Regions from separate parts of the Methylocystis heyeri genome, predicted to be linked through region 2. Evidence: riboswitches for the same ligand, from Rfam matches in the RefSeq annotation. Region 2 holds a riboswitch; the other holds the start of a gene.
The links. A riboswitch is a leader RNA that binds a small molecule or an ion and turns the genes downstream of it on or off. The one in region 2 is predicted to bind cobalamin.
Positions count from the first base shown of each region.

Region 1: linked by a shared signal. The riboswitch ahead of H2LOC_RS05990 (CbtB domain-containing protein) and the one ahead of H2LOC_RS18790 (TonB-dependent siderophore receptor) in region 2 are both predicted to bind cobalamin.

Region 1 covers NZ_CP046052.1:1,333,207-1,339,437, forward strand. Annotated here, with positions in the region: gene cobN (cobaltochelatase subunit CobN) at 1-2,377, opposite strand, end outside; gene cobW (cobalamin biosynthesis protein CobW) at 2,385-3,416, opposite strand; gene H2LOC_RS05985 (CbtA family protein) at 3,539-4,210, opposite strand; gene H2LOC_RS05990 (CbtB domain-containing protein) at 4,217-4,408, opposite strand; cobalamin riboswitch at 4,439-4,633, opposite strand; gene H2LOC_RS05995 (cysteine rich repeat-containing protein) at 4,770-5,009, opposite strand; gene cobO (cob(I)yrinic acid a,c-diamide adenosyltransferase) at 5,189-5,803, shown strand; gene H2LOC_RS06005 (class I SAM-dependent methyltransferase) at 5,830-6,231, opposite strand, start outside.
Region 2 covers NZ_CP046052.1:4,170,335-4,176,565, reverse strand. Annotated here, with positions in the region: gene H2LOC_RS18795 (apolipoprotein A-IV repeat region-like domain-containing protein) at 1-2,714, shown strand, start outside; cobalamin riboswitch at 2,880-3,076, shown strand; gene H2LOC_RS18790 (TonB-dependent siderophore receptor) at 3,195-5,702, shown strand; gene H2LOC_RS18785 (hypothetical protein) at 5,815-6,231, shown strand, end outside.

The sequences.
Region 1 (6,231 bases), 1.7 Mb from region 2:
CCCACAAGGGCATGACGCCGAGCAAGGCGAGCGCCTGCGCGAAATCCTCGCCGCCGGTGCGAATGGTGGCGCTCCCCCAGAGGTCGAGCATGATCGAACGCGGCCATTCGCCATGCTCCTGCGCATGGCGCGTCATCACCTCGGCCGCAGCGCGGCGGCCGATATCATAGGCCGTTCTGGTCGGCGCATGGCGCGGGTCGATGCAGAAGAGATTGCGCCCGGTCGGCAGCACATCCTTGCGCCCGCGCGCCGGCGCGCCGGCAGGGCCCGGCTCGACGAACCGCCCTTCGAGCGCGCGCAGCAGAGCGGAGATTTCCGCAGTAGCGCAGGCCTTGCGCAAGGAATCGCTTCCGCTTCCGGCCGCGCCGAATATGTGCAGCCCGTCGCCGATGCGCATTTCCTTTATGTCGCAGAGCCAGGCGTCGAGCCGCGCCAGAGCCTCGGCCGCATCCGAACCTTTCGAGACGCCGGATTCCCCGGCGAGGCCGCAACGCTCGGCTTCGTCCAGAATGGCGCCGGCGATGAGCTTTGCGCGGCGCGGATCGAGCGAGGCCGCGTTGGAATATTCATCGAGCATGTTCTCGATGCGCGCGGCGTCGTCGTAGAGCTCCGCGCGCTCCAGCGGCGGCGTCAAATGGCCGATCGTCACCGCGGCGGAACGGCGTTTGGCCTGCGCCGCCTCGCCGGGATCGTTGACGATGAAAGGATAGATCAAAGGCGTCGGCCCCAGCACGGCCTGCGGCGCGCAATCTGCCGAAAGCATGGTGGATTTTCCCGGCAGCCACTCCAGCGTGCCATGGGTGCCGAGATGGATCAGCGCGTCGATTTTTCTGATATGGCGCAGCCAGAGATAAAAGGCCAAATAGGAATGGCGCGGCGCAGCCTCGGCGTCGTGATAGGTCTCGCGACGCTCGGCCCGCGCGCCGCGGTCGGGTTGCAGAGCGACGACGAGCCTGCCGGCCTCGATACAGGAAAAATGGAACGCGCCGTCGCGGAAGGAGGGATCGTCCTCCGGTTCGCCCCATGCGCCGATTACGCCGGCGGCGAAGTCTTTCGGCAATTCCTCGAAAAAGCTGCGGTAATCGCCAAGCGCAAGCCGCCCTTCGTGAACTCCGTTCTCGAGCGCCGGCATGAGCTCTTGCGGCAGCGGGCCGAGACCGTAGCCGGCGCCGCGCAAGGCCTGTGCGATGGCGGCGACGCTCGCCGGGGCGTCGAGCCCGATGGCGTAGCCGCCCCTGCCCCGCCGCGCCGGATAATCCGACAGAATCAACCCTAAGCTTTTTTCGGCGTTGCCCTTGCGCCTCAGCGCGGCCCAGTTGGAGGCGAGATCGGCTACATGTTGGATCTGCGAGGGCTCGGGCCTGTGCCCCATTTCGACGAATTCGCTCTGCGCCCGCGTTTCCGCCTTGGCCTTGAAGGATATGGCGCCGGCGAAAATCCGCCCGTCGACCTCCGGCAGAACAATGTTCATCGCGAGGTCCGCCCCATTGGCGCCGCGCTTAGAGGCCGCCCAGGCCTCTCGTGTAGACGTCGCCAGCGCGGCCTGCATCACGGGAGCGTCGGCGAGATCGAGCGGGGAACCGAGCGCGCCCCGCGCGGAGAAGGCCGTCGTGTTTACCACCACGTCGGGCCGGAACGCCTCGATCGCCTCTTTAAGAAAGCTCGCGCTGGCTTGATCCTTGAGGCTCGCGACGAAAACCGCCTCGACCCCGAACCCTCGGGAAGCGAGCGCGTCCGCCAATGAAACAATCGGAGCGATGTCGTCGGCGAGATAGACCGAACGATAGAGCGCGATCAGCGCTCGCGCAGCGCCCGCCGGCGCATCCCGGCGCGCGGCGAGGCAATAACCCGCATTGGGGAGCGGCGCCGGCTCGAGCCAGATCGAATGGCGTCCGATCAGGCTCGAAGCGAAGGCGAGAAAGTTCTTCAAATTCTCGGAACCGCCGTCCTGGAAATAGGCCCAAATGCGCGCGCAATCTTCGGCTGAGACCGTCGAGGCCTCGGCGAGCCGCGCATCGGCGAGATTGTCTCCCGGCGCGATGGCGAGCAAAAACCCATGGGCGCGTGCGGCGGCGGCGAGCTGCTCGACGCCGTAAGGCCAATAGTCCTTGCCGCCGAGCAGCCGAACCGCCACCAGCCGCGCCCGGCGCGCGACTTTCTCGACGTAAAGGTCGACCGAATAGGGATGCTTCAGCAGCGCGAGCGGCGCGCAACGGAGCGTGAAGCCGTCTGTAAAGGCCTGTTCATGCAGGCGCGCGATCTGGCGCAGCTCCGAATCCGAAAAGGACAGGAACACGACGTCGGCGGGCGTCTGCTCGAGATCGACCGCAGAATCTGCGTCGTCGAGACCGTGAAGATCGCGGGCGAGCAGATGCATGGCGCAGCTAACGCGTCGCGAGCGCTGCGACGATCGCCTCGCGGTCGAGGCCCTTGCGCCCGATCACCACCAGCCGGCTGGAGCGTCGTTCTCCCAAACCCCAGGGCCGGTCGAACTGATGCTGAAACCGCGGGCCCACCCCCTGCACCAGCAGGCGCATGGGCTTGCCGACGACTTCCGCAAAGCCCTTTATGCGCAACACGTCATGCGCCGCGGAGACTTCCGCGAGCCTCGCCACCAGCCCGGCAGCATCTTGCGCCGCGGCGATTTCCACGACGAAGCTTTCGAAATCCTCGTGGTCGTGCTCATCGAGCGCGTCATGATGCGACGGCCGATTGGCGAGATCGTCCTCGGCGGCGGCGGAAAGCCCGAGCGCAGCTCGCGAATCGACCGCGCCATGACGCGCGCGCAGCACCTTGACGCCGCGCGGCGTTCCATTGGCCAGGGTCGCCATCACCGCCGCGTCTTCATCGGCGTCGAGAAGATCTATCTTGTTGAGGACGATGAGATCGGCGCAGGCGAGCTGATCCTCGAATACTTCTTCGAGAGGATTGTCGTGGTCGATGGTCTCGGTCTGCGCGCGCTCCGCGGCGATGGCTTCGAGGTCGTCGGCGAAACGCCCCTCGGCTACGGCGCGGCCGTCGACGACCGCGATGACGCCGTCCACCGTCAGGCGCGAACGTATCGCCGGCCAGTCGAAAGCCTTGACCAGAGGCTTAGGCAGCGCGAGGCCCGAGGTCTCGATGATGATGTGCTCGGGCGGATTGTCATGCGCCAGCAACGCCTCGATCGCGGGTGCGAAATCGTCTGCGACGGTGCAGCAGAGGCATCCGTTGGCGAGCTCGACGATGTTTTCTTCCGGGCAATTCTCCACGCCGCAGGCGCGCAGGATTTCGCCATCGACGCCGACGTCGCCGAACTCGTTGATGATGAGCGCGAGGCGACGGTCCCGCGTCGTCTCCAGCAGATGGCGGATCAGTGTGGTCTTGCCGGCGCCGAGGAAGCCCGTGATGATCGTGGCGGGAATTTTCGCGCTCATTTTGCCTCTTTAGCGCCTTTTCCGCTGGAACGGCATCGTTCGAGCGGAAAGAAATCGCGCCACATCCTGGGGTTTGAGAGCATTCTGTCCGCAAAAGTCCGTCAACTTTTGCGGAATGCGCCCTAAGACGCCGTTCCACGCCCCCTTGCGGAAAACTCGCGCCATAGCACACCGACCACAAAGCCGGTCAGAATCCACATCGCAGCATGGACGGCCAGCGAAGACGCCGCAAAGCGCGCGGCGAGCTCCGCCGGAACCGTGCTTTGCGGAACGGCCGGCTTGGGCGCGCCGACGATATGGGGCGCAAGGATCAAGGCTGCGCCGAGCGACATGGCCGCCAGCTTTTCTGACCGGAACAACAGAAAAAGCCCTGCGCCGGTCGCGGCGGCGGCGCCGACCCACCAGATCTGCCGCATGACCACGTCGGTCTCGGCTGCTCCCGGCAATTGAGGCGCCAGCCCCAGCGCCGTGGCAAGCCCGGTGGAGGCGAATCCGCAGGCGGCCCAGGCGACTGCACGTCTCGGCTCGATGGCCTCGCCCGCCGCCAGCATCAGGCCGATCAGGACTAGGGCGTAGCCGGAGGCCGCTGCAACGTCGGCGACGCTGGTCGCCGCAGTGCGCTGAATGCCTTCCGCGGGCTTCCAGCCCTCGTCCGCCTCATGGCCGTGCTGCGCGGTCTCATAGACCTCCGCCGCGAGAATCAACGGCGTCGTGGTGACATGTTGCAGCGCCGCGATCGCAAGCCCTGCGACAAGCCCGGCGATTAGACCAATCGCCAGGACGCGCTGTATCACGCTGCTTTAGTGACAGGGAAAGGAAAGTGAATGACGCGTGTCGTGAGCGGCGTTATGGGCCGCCTCGGCGCCGGAGAAACCGGCGAAATAGACCAGGCCCGCGCCGACGAACAGGGCGACGAAAGCGGCTTTGATCGCTTCGATCCGCTTGGCGGAAACATGGAGGCCGGCGACGCTGGAAAGGTGAGAATGAATCATGATCGTCTCCCTGCCGCCCCACCGGCGGCGATAATTTCAGCTCTGACGGCAGGTCTCCTGGCTCCCGGGTCTTTGGAGTGCGCCGCCTTCCCGGAGAGCCGAAGCTCCAGTGGCTGATGGCGCGGCCTCTCCGGTCACAGTTGCGGGGGCAGCCGCGGGATTGGATCGCTCCTCACCGCGTTCCCTTTTCACTTCTTGCGAAGAACCGTCACAAAGGTCTTAGGCGCGTACAGAAGCTGCGTCAAACGAAAGCTGTTCGCGCTTCCGCCCTGGCCGGGCTCGGCCCGGCCATCCACGGCAGGCGCCGCGAACCGATGCGAGGCCGGAGTTGGAGCCGATGCGCACCGGCGGGAGGAGCCCCTTATTTTCCCATCTCCGATTTGATCTTCATCAGCGCCTCGGCGCAGCCGACGCTCATCTCTTCCTTATGCTCCTTGAGGCATTTGATGATCCGGCCGCCGCCCGGCTCGACCCCGGCGCAAAGCCTCTCGACATCCGCTTTGCAATATTTGATCAGAGCCTCGCGCGCCTCCTGCGCCCCTGCGGGCGAAACGAAATACGCCAAGGAAACAATCGCCAGCGCCAAATTTTTGACATTCATGGACGGCCCTCCCCTATTTGTCGGCCACGCTTGCGAGTTTACCCTGCGAAGCCGGTTCATCAAGCCGGATGCAGGAAAAGCAGTGCAATAAGGTGAAGGACCTTCACCCCATCGCTATGAAATAGAAATCGGCAATTGATACGGCGCGCAGCGTCGTCGAGCTATCGGGCGAACGACCCATGACGGATGAAGCAGCAGCACAGCGTCACCGCGCCAAAATGGAAAAGCGCAAGGCGGTCCAGGACGCCGAGGTGGCGAGCAAGCCGATCGACTCGAAAGGCCTGCTCATGGTCCACACCGGCCCCGGCAAGGGCAAATCGACCGCGGCTTTCGGCCTCGCGCTGCGGGCGCTCGGCCATGGCTGGAAAATCGGCGTGGTACAGTTCGGCAAGGGCGCGTGGCGGAGCGGCGAGCGCTCCATGCTGGAACGGCTCGGCGAGGATCTCGTCTCCTGGCACACGCTCGGCGAAGGGTTCACCTGGGAGACCCAAGACCGCGCCCGCGACGAGGCCGCGGCCCGCCGCGCCTGGGCCAAGACGCAGGAACTGATGGCGGACCCCGATATTCGTCTTCTGGTGCTCGACGAGCTGAACATAGCGCTACGATACGAGCACCTGCCGCTGGAGGAAGTGATCGCCGCGCTGCGGGCCCGGCGCGACGATCTGCATGTCGTCGTCACGGGCCGGAACGCCAAGCAGGAAATGCTCGACGCCGCCGACCTCGTGACCGAAATGACCCTGGTCAAGCACCATTTCGCCGGCGGCGTGAAGGCGCAGGAGGGGATCGAGTTTTAGCCTTTCGTTGAGGCGTCAGGCCCCACCTAAAACCGCCCCTCGAATGAAAACGGCTTCCTGCGCTTGCCGTCCAAAAGATGGACATGTTTGTTGAAGTCGGCGCGGCGGCGGTTGAACCCCTGCTCCCACCAGCCGTCGCCGAAGGGATCGAAGGTCGGAGCCGCGGTGCGCCGGAATATCGCGGTGGCGCCGATGCATTCGACCAGTTCGAACATGCGATCTTCCGCGATGAAATCGGCGAGGCGCCCGATGGTCGCGATGTGGATGTCGTCGAGAACGAGCAGCCCGTCCTGCTTCAGATGCGGGTAAAAATAATAATATTCGAGTTCGGGAAAAGGGAACCCGTGGGGCCCGTCGATCATGACGATATCATAAGGCTCGTGGCCTTTGAACAGGGGCAGCGTCGCCTGGGTCGGGCCGAACACGAC
Region 2 (6,231 bases):
TGGAAGAGTCCCTGACCCGCCAGGGCGACCAGCTGCTCTACAAGATCTCCTCCGAATCCGAACGCCTCGCGGCGAGAATCGGCGACAACTCCCGCCATTTCGGCGAGGAGCTCGACGAGAAGCTCAGCGGGGTGGAAAAAGCCATCGTCGGAGGGGGCGGAGAATTCCTCGAGAAGATTTCCGCGCAATCCGAGCAGATCGCAGCGAAGATCGGCGACAATTCGCGGCGCTTCGGGCAGGAGCTGGACGAAAAGCTGCTCGGCGTCGAGAATTCCATCTTCGCGCGCAGCGGCGCGCTCATCGAGCAGCTCGACGCGCATAACGCCGTGGTGACCGGCCGGATCGGCGCCAGCGCGGACAAACTGGCCGCCGAGGTCGGGCAGAGGCTCGACGCCATCGAAACCGCCCTCACGCAAAAAGGCGGCGCGCTGGTCAACAAGCTCGACGAGCGGGCGAATTCGATGTCCGAGATTCTCGACGAGAAACTCCAGAACATCGAGACCGCCGCCGACGGCCGCGCGCGGCAAGCCGGCGAGCGGATCGAGGCCCTGGCCGGCCGGATCGACGCCGGGCTCTCGGCAGGCCATCAGAATCTCCATGACTCCATGGCGAAACACGCGATCGAAGTGGCGCGCGCGTTCAGCGAAGGCAGCCAGCAGGCAGCAGCCGCCCTGGACGCCAAGCTCAAGGAGCTCGACGAGACGATCGTCGCGCGCTCCAACGCGCTCACCCAGTCGCTCGTGGATAAAACGCAGCAGATCAACCAGGCGCTCGGCGGCAAGGCCGAAGAAATCGCCAGCGTTCTCGACGACCGCATCGAGCTCTTCGAAACCCTGGACAGCCGCATCGACGTGTTCGAGACCAATGTGGTCCAGAAGCTCAGTCAGGTCTCCGACGAACTCGGAGAGCGCGGCCGTCTGGTCGCCGACACGATCGCGGCGCGCGTCGCCGAAATTCACGAAACCCTCGCCGCCGCCCGGCGCGAGCTCGACGCCGCCCTGCACTCCAGGACGGGCGAACTGGGCCAGACCCTGACGCAGCATGTCGACGACATCAATTCTTCGCTCGACCGAAGGCTGGGGCAGATTCACGCGGTTCTGGGCGACCGCGGCGCGGATGTCACCCAGGAACTCTCGAGAGTGGGCGACCTCGTTTCTCAGGCCATCGACAACCGGACCGACACGCTCCTCGATCATCTCAACCGCAAGCGGGACGAACTCGTGGGCGCGATCGAACACTCCGCCAGCCTGCTGGCGGGCGCGTTGAACGAGGGCGCCCAGACCTCCGTCGCCACGCTCGTCTCCACCAACGAAAAGCTGCGCTCCGAACTCCCCGCGCTGCTCGAAAGCCTCGGGCGGACCAACAGCTCCCTGCAGCACATCATCGAACAGGCGGGGGGCAATTTCGCCAAGCTCGAAACCGAGCTCGGCGGACGGCTGGCGGAGTTCAAGAACGCGATCGAATCGGTCGCGAGCCAGATCGAGGCTCTCGACGCCGTGGCCGACAGCGCCGTGGGCGACGCCTCCGTCATCGTCGGCCAGATGGAAAGCCATCAGCGCTCGCTGGCGCAGAGCGCGGAGCAATTGTCGCGCAGCCAGGGCGCTCTGGACGCAGCCTTCGAGGCGCGGCGCGAGTCGCTGGCGACCCTGGTTTCGCTGATGGACCAGAAACAGGCCGAGTTCCAGGGCTCGCTGAGCGCTTTCACCGGAATGATGGACCAAAGCTTCCGCGAGGTCGAAACGCGGGCCGGAAACATCGGAGGCATGCTGAAGCAAACCGCGCAGGAAACGGCGCATGTCGTGGACGAAGGCTTCTCGGCGATCCGGTCGGCCGCGGAGACCGAGCGCGACCAGACGGCGGCTGCGTTGCGGTCGGCCTACGAACAGGCCAACGGCGAACTGAACGCGATCTTCTCCGAAGCCGCCGAAAGATTCGCCTCGGCCGTCACCGAGATTCGGGGTCTCGCGCAGGAAATCCACGACGAGATGGAAACCACGCGCGCCGAGGTGCGGCGCGGGGCCCAGGAGCTGCCGCGCGAAACCGCGGAACAGGCGGCGGCGCTGCGCCGCGTCGTGGGGGATCAGGTCAAGGCGCTCAACGAGCTGACCGACATCGTCGCCCGCTCCAGCCGGGTCTACGATATTTCCGAAACCGGCGCCGGCGGCGCGCGCCGTCCCTTTGAGCCGGCCGGACGCGGCGCCGAGACGGCGCGCGAAGCGAGCCGCCAAAGGCCGGCGGCCCCGGCCCCCTCGCCCGCCGCCCGCGCGCCGGGCCCCGGCGGCCAGGGCTGGCTGACCGATCTGCTGGCGCGCGCCTCCCAGGACGAGGCGGAGCCTGCACCGGCCAATCAGCGGCCGAACCAGGCGCAAGCTTCGGGCGCGCTCGACAATCTGACCCTCGATATCGCCCGCATGGTCGATAATGCGGCGGTGGCCGAATTGTGGAGGCGTTTCCAGAGAGGCGAGCGGCAGGGACTGCTCTCGCGCCGGCTCTATACGGCGCAAGGCCACCAGACCCTCGAGGAAATCCGCCGCAGATATCGCGCCGACGCGGACTTCCGCAACACCATCGACCAATACATCCGCAATTTCGACGAGCTGCTCAATGAAACGGGCCGCAACGATCGCGACGGCGCGCGGACGCTCGATCTCCTCACAGGCGAGGCGGGCAAGGTCTACACTATGCTGAACCACGCCGCAGGGCGGCTGGAATAAGGCTGCTCGAACGACGGAGTCGTCGGAAAAAGACACTCCAACCTCGAGTTTCGTGGCGACTTTCTCATCGACCGGGCGCCTCCGTCCGGTCGATGAGCGTTTTTTGGAACAGCCGCAGTTCGCATTTCCTTTTGCAAAGCAGCTTGACAGGGCGCCGCGCCTGCGTCCTTATTTGCGCTGATGGTTCCCCTCGGGGATCAAAAGGGAACCCGGTGCGCGCAACTTGCGCAATGCCGGGGCTGCCCCCGCAACTGTAAGCGGCGAGTCTAAGGGCCAGTAAGCCACTGGGGAGGCATCCCTGGGAAGGCGGTCCGAGGCGAAGACCCGTGAGCCAGGAGACCTGCCATCGTTCGTGGTCACGCGCGATAGCGTCGGGCGGGGTGCACCGAGGCGGTCCAAAACTGTCGTAGCGCGCTTTCAGCGCGAATATGACAGGCCAAGACCTTTCGCAGTGACGGCCCACGCCTGCTGCGAATTTCCATGCCCGAGAACTCCCCATCCGCGAAACGCGGATTTTGCGCCATCACGCGGCGTCGCCTGCCTATCCTGCCCTGTATCTTATCAGCCTCCCTGTCGCCCTCCGCCTATGGCCAGGAATGGCTTCCCGCGATCGAGGTGGATGCGCCCAAGCCGCTCCCTTCGGCCGCAAAGCCGATTGCCGACCCCTCGGCGGCCCCGGGCGGCTACGGCGCGGAAATCGGCCCCGGCAACAACGGCCAGCTCTGCGCCGGCGGAGTCTGCAACGATCCCAAATCCTATGCCGCGCCGATCCAATCGGTCGGGACCAAGGTCGACGCGCCGGTCATGGATACGCCGGTCGCGACCAAGATCGTCACGCATCAGATGCTGGAAGACCAGCAGGCCGTGACGCTCGATCAGGCGCTGCGCAATGTCGGCGGCGTCAACACAGCTGGCGGCGGTAACGCCGCGCTCGGAAATACCTTCACAAAGCTCAATATCCGAGGCTTCCCGACGCAGAATTATTTCCGCGACGGGTTCAGAATCGACAGCTTCGGGACCGCCTTCGCCGGCCCGGGCGGCGCCGAGCTGGCGAATGTCGAGAACATCGAAGTGCTGAAAGGTCCTGCCGCCGTCCTTTACGGCGCCGTGGAGCCCGGGGGCATCGTCAATCTCAACACCAGGCAGCCGCTGGATCGGCCCGCATATTCGGTCCAGCAGCAGATCGGCGGCTATGCCTCCTACCGGACCACTCTCGACGCCACCGGACCCCTAACTCCAGACAAGAGCATGCTTTACCGCGTCGTCGGATCGTACGAGAACGACGGGTCTTTCCGACAGTTCGACTACAGCAGGAATTGGATGGTCAACCCGACCTTCCGCTGGAACGTCGACGCCGACACCTGGATCAGGGTATCGGAGCAATACCAACGAAACAATCTGAACCAGGACCAGTATTTCATTCCCTATTACAACAACGTCATCCCGCTGTGGCTCGGGCGCAGCGTGAACTTCGGACCACCATCGCCCTACACGCAGGAGCAGAGCCTCACCGAGCTTACGTGGCGTCACGCCTTCGACAAGGACTGGTCGATCCAGCAGACCGCCTTCATGCAGCTCTTGCGCAACAACTGGCAGGATATCGGCGGCTCGACCAACATCCAAGATTGCATCACCAATCCACGGTACGTCGGTTCTTGCTATACACCCTCCAATTCGGTCCTACTGAATTATTCTTCTTATCCGTCCGACAACAGACAGGCGGAATATGCCACCACGGTCAATCTGGTTGGCCATTTCAATACCACCGAGCAGATCGGTCACGCCTTGCTGATCGGCGCCGATTACTACCGCTATAATTTCAGGGGCGTCAGTCAGGCGCCGGCCTATCCGGGAACGATCGCCCTCCTGGGCCCGCCGACCCGGCTTTCACCCCTGCCCTATGGACTGGCGCCGTCCAACGCCACGGAACAATACGCCGACAATCTCGGCGTCTATCTGCAGGATCAGATCAAGCTGCCCTATGGCTTCAACGTGCTGGGAGGGGCGCGCTACCAATATATCAACAGCCGGACGGGCGCCGCCGATACCTCGACCTGCGGGCTCTTTGCGTATCCCTGGACCGGCGTTCCCTGCAACTTCGACACGATCGCCAAAAGAGGCCAGTCCCTCGATCACAGGATCACGCCGCGCGCCGCGCTGCTGTGGCGGCCGCTCGAATGGATCAGCTTCTATGGTAGCTACTCGGAATCCTACAGCCCGAACTACAATGGCCAATTGGTCTACGGCACGGACCAACCGACGCCGCCGAGCGCCGGCGTGCAGGAGGAGGCGGGACTCAAGCTTTCATTGCTGAACGACAGGCTTCAAGTCACGGCCGACTATTATCATCTCGTCAAGACCAACATTCCCGTCGGCGTTCCGCACAATTTCAATTCCGTGCTGCTCATCGGCGAAGGACGATCACAGGGACCGGAACTCGAAATTCAGGGCGAGCCGCTGCCCGGCTGGAACGTGAATCTGGCCTACGCCAACATCGACGCCATTGCGACCAGGTCGATGCCCTTCAACGTCAATGTCGCACCCATTGGTTCGCCGCTACCCTTCGTTCCGCGCAACACGGGGACCCTCTCGTCGAGCTACGAATTCAGGGATGGCCAACTGAAAGGCTTGAAGCTCGGCGCGCGCTACGACTACACGGGCTATCTTCCGTTCCATCACTACGCCGACGACGGCTCCTACATCTATGGCTCGTCGGCGCCGAGCTACGGGCTGGTCGGGGTTTTTGGAACCTACGGGTTCAACTACGACAAATACAAAGTCACTCTGCAGCTCAACGTCGATAACCTCTTCGACAAAACCTACTTCACGACGGGCGGCCTGGTTCCGTCCTCCTTCGACGCCTTCAACCCCAACGGCTACGGGCAATTCTTCCAGCCGCTCACTCCGGGTTGGAGCATGCAGACATACAACTTCAACGTGATCGGCGCGCCGCGGACTTTCCGCGGCTCCATCAAAGTGGCGTTCTGAGCTGATGCGCGGCCTGCCGGAGCGCGAGCCAAATTCTCGTCGTCAACGCTCCACAGGCGCGGACGTCGAACAGAAAGGGTGGCGACGCCACCTCAACCGAAGGAGACCTGCCGTGACTGCATCAGACTTTTCTTCTCCTGTTTCCCGAACCACGCTATCGATCGCTGCGCTCGCCGTCATTGGCGCGCTGTTCACGCTCGGCTTCGCCTGCGCGGTTCCTCTGGCCGCTTTCGCGGCGATTTCCGCCATGTCCTTCGACCGCCGCACAGCGCTATTGGCGACCGGCGCCGCATGGCTCGCGAACCAGGCGGCGGGCTTTGCTTTCCTGCATTATCCGATCGACGGCGAAACGCTCGCCTGGGGCGCCGCGCTCGGCGCGATCGCCCTTATTTCCTGCGAAGCGGCGGGACTCGCAGCGCGTCGCATATCTGGCGTCGCCGGCCTCAGCGCTGCGTTCGTCGCGGCCTTCGTCGCCTATGAAGGCTCCCTGTTGCTGATCGATGCGGGACTGGGTTTGCTCGAACACGTC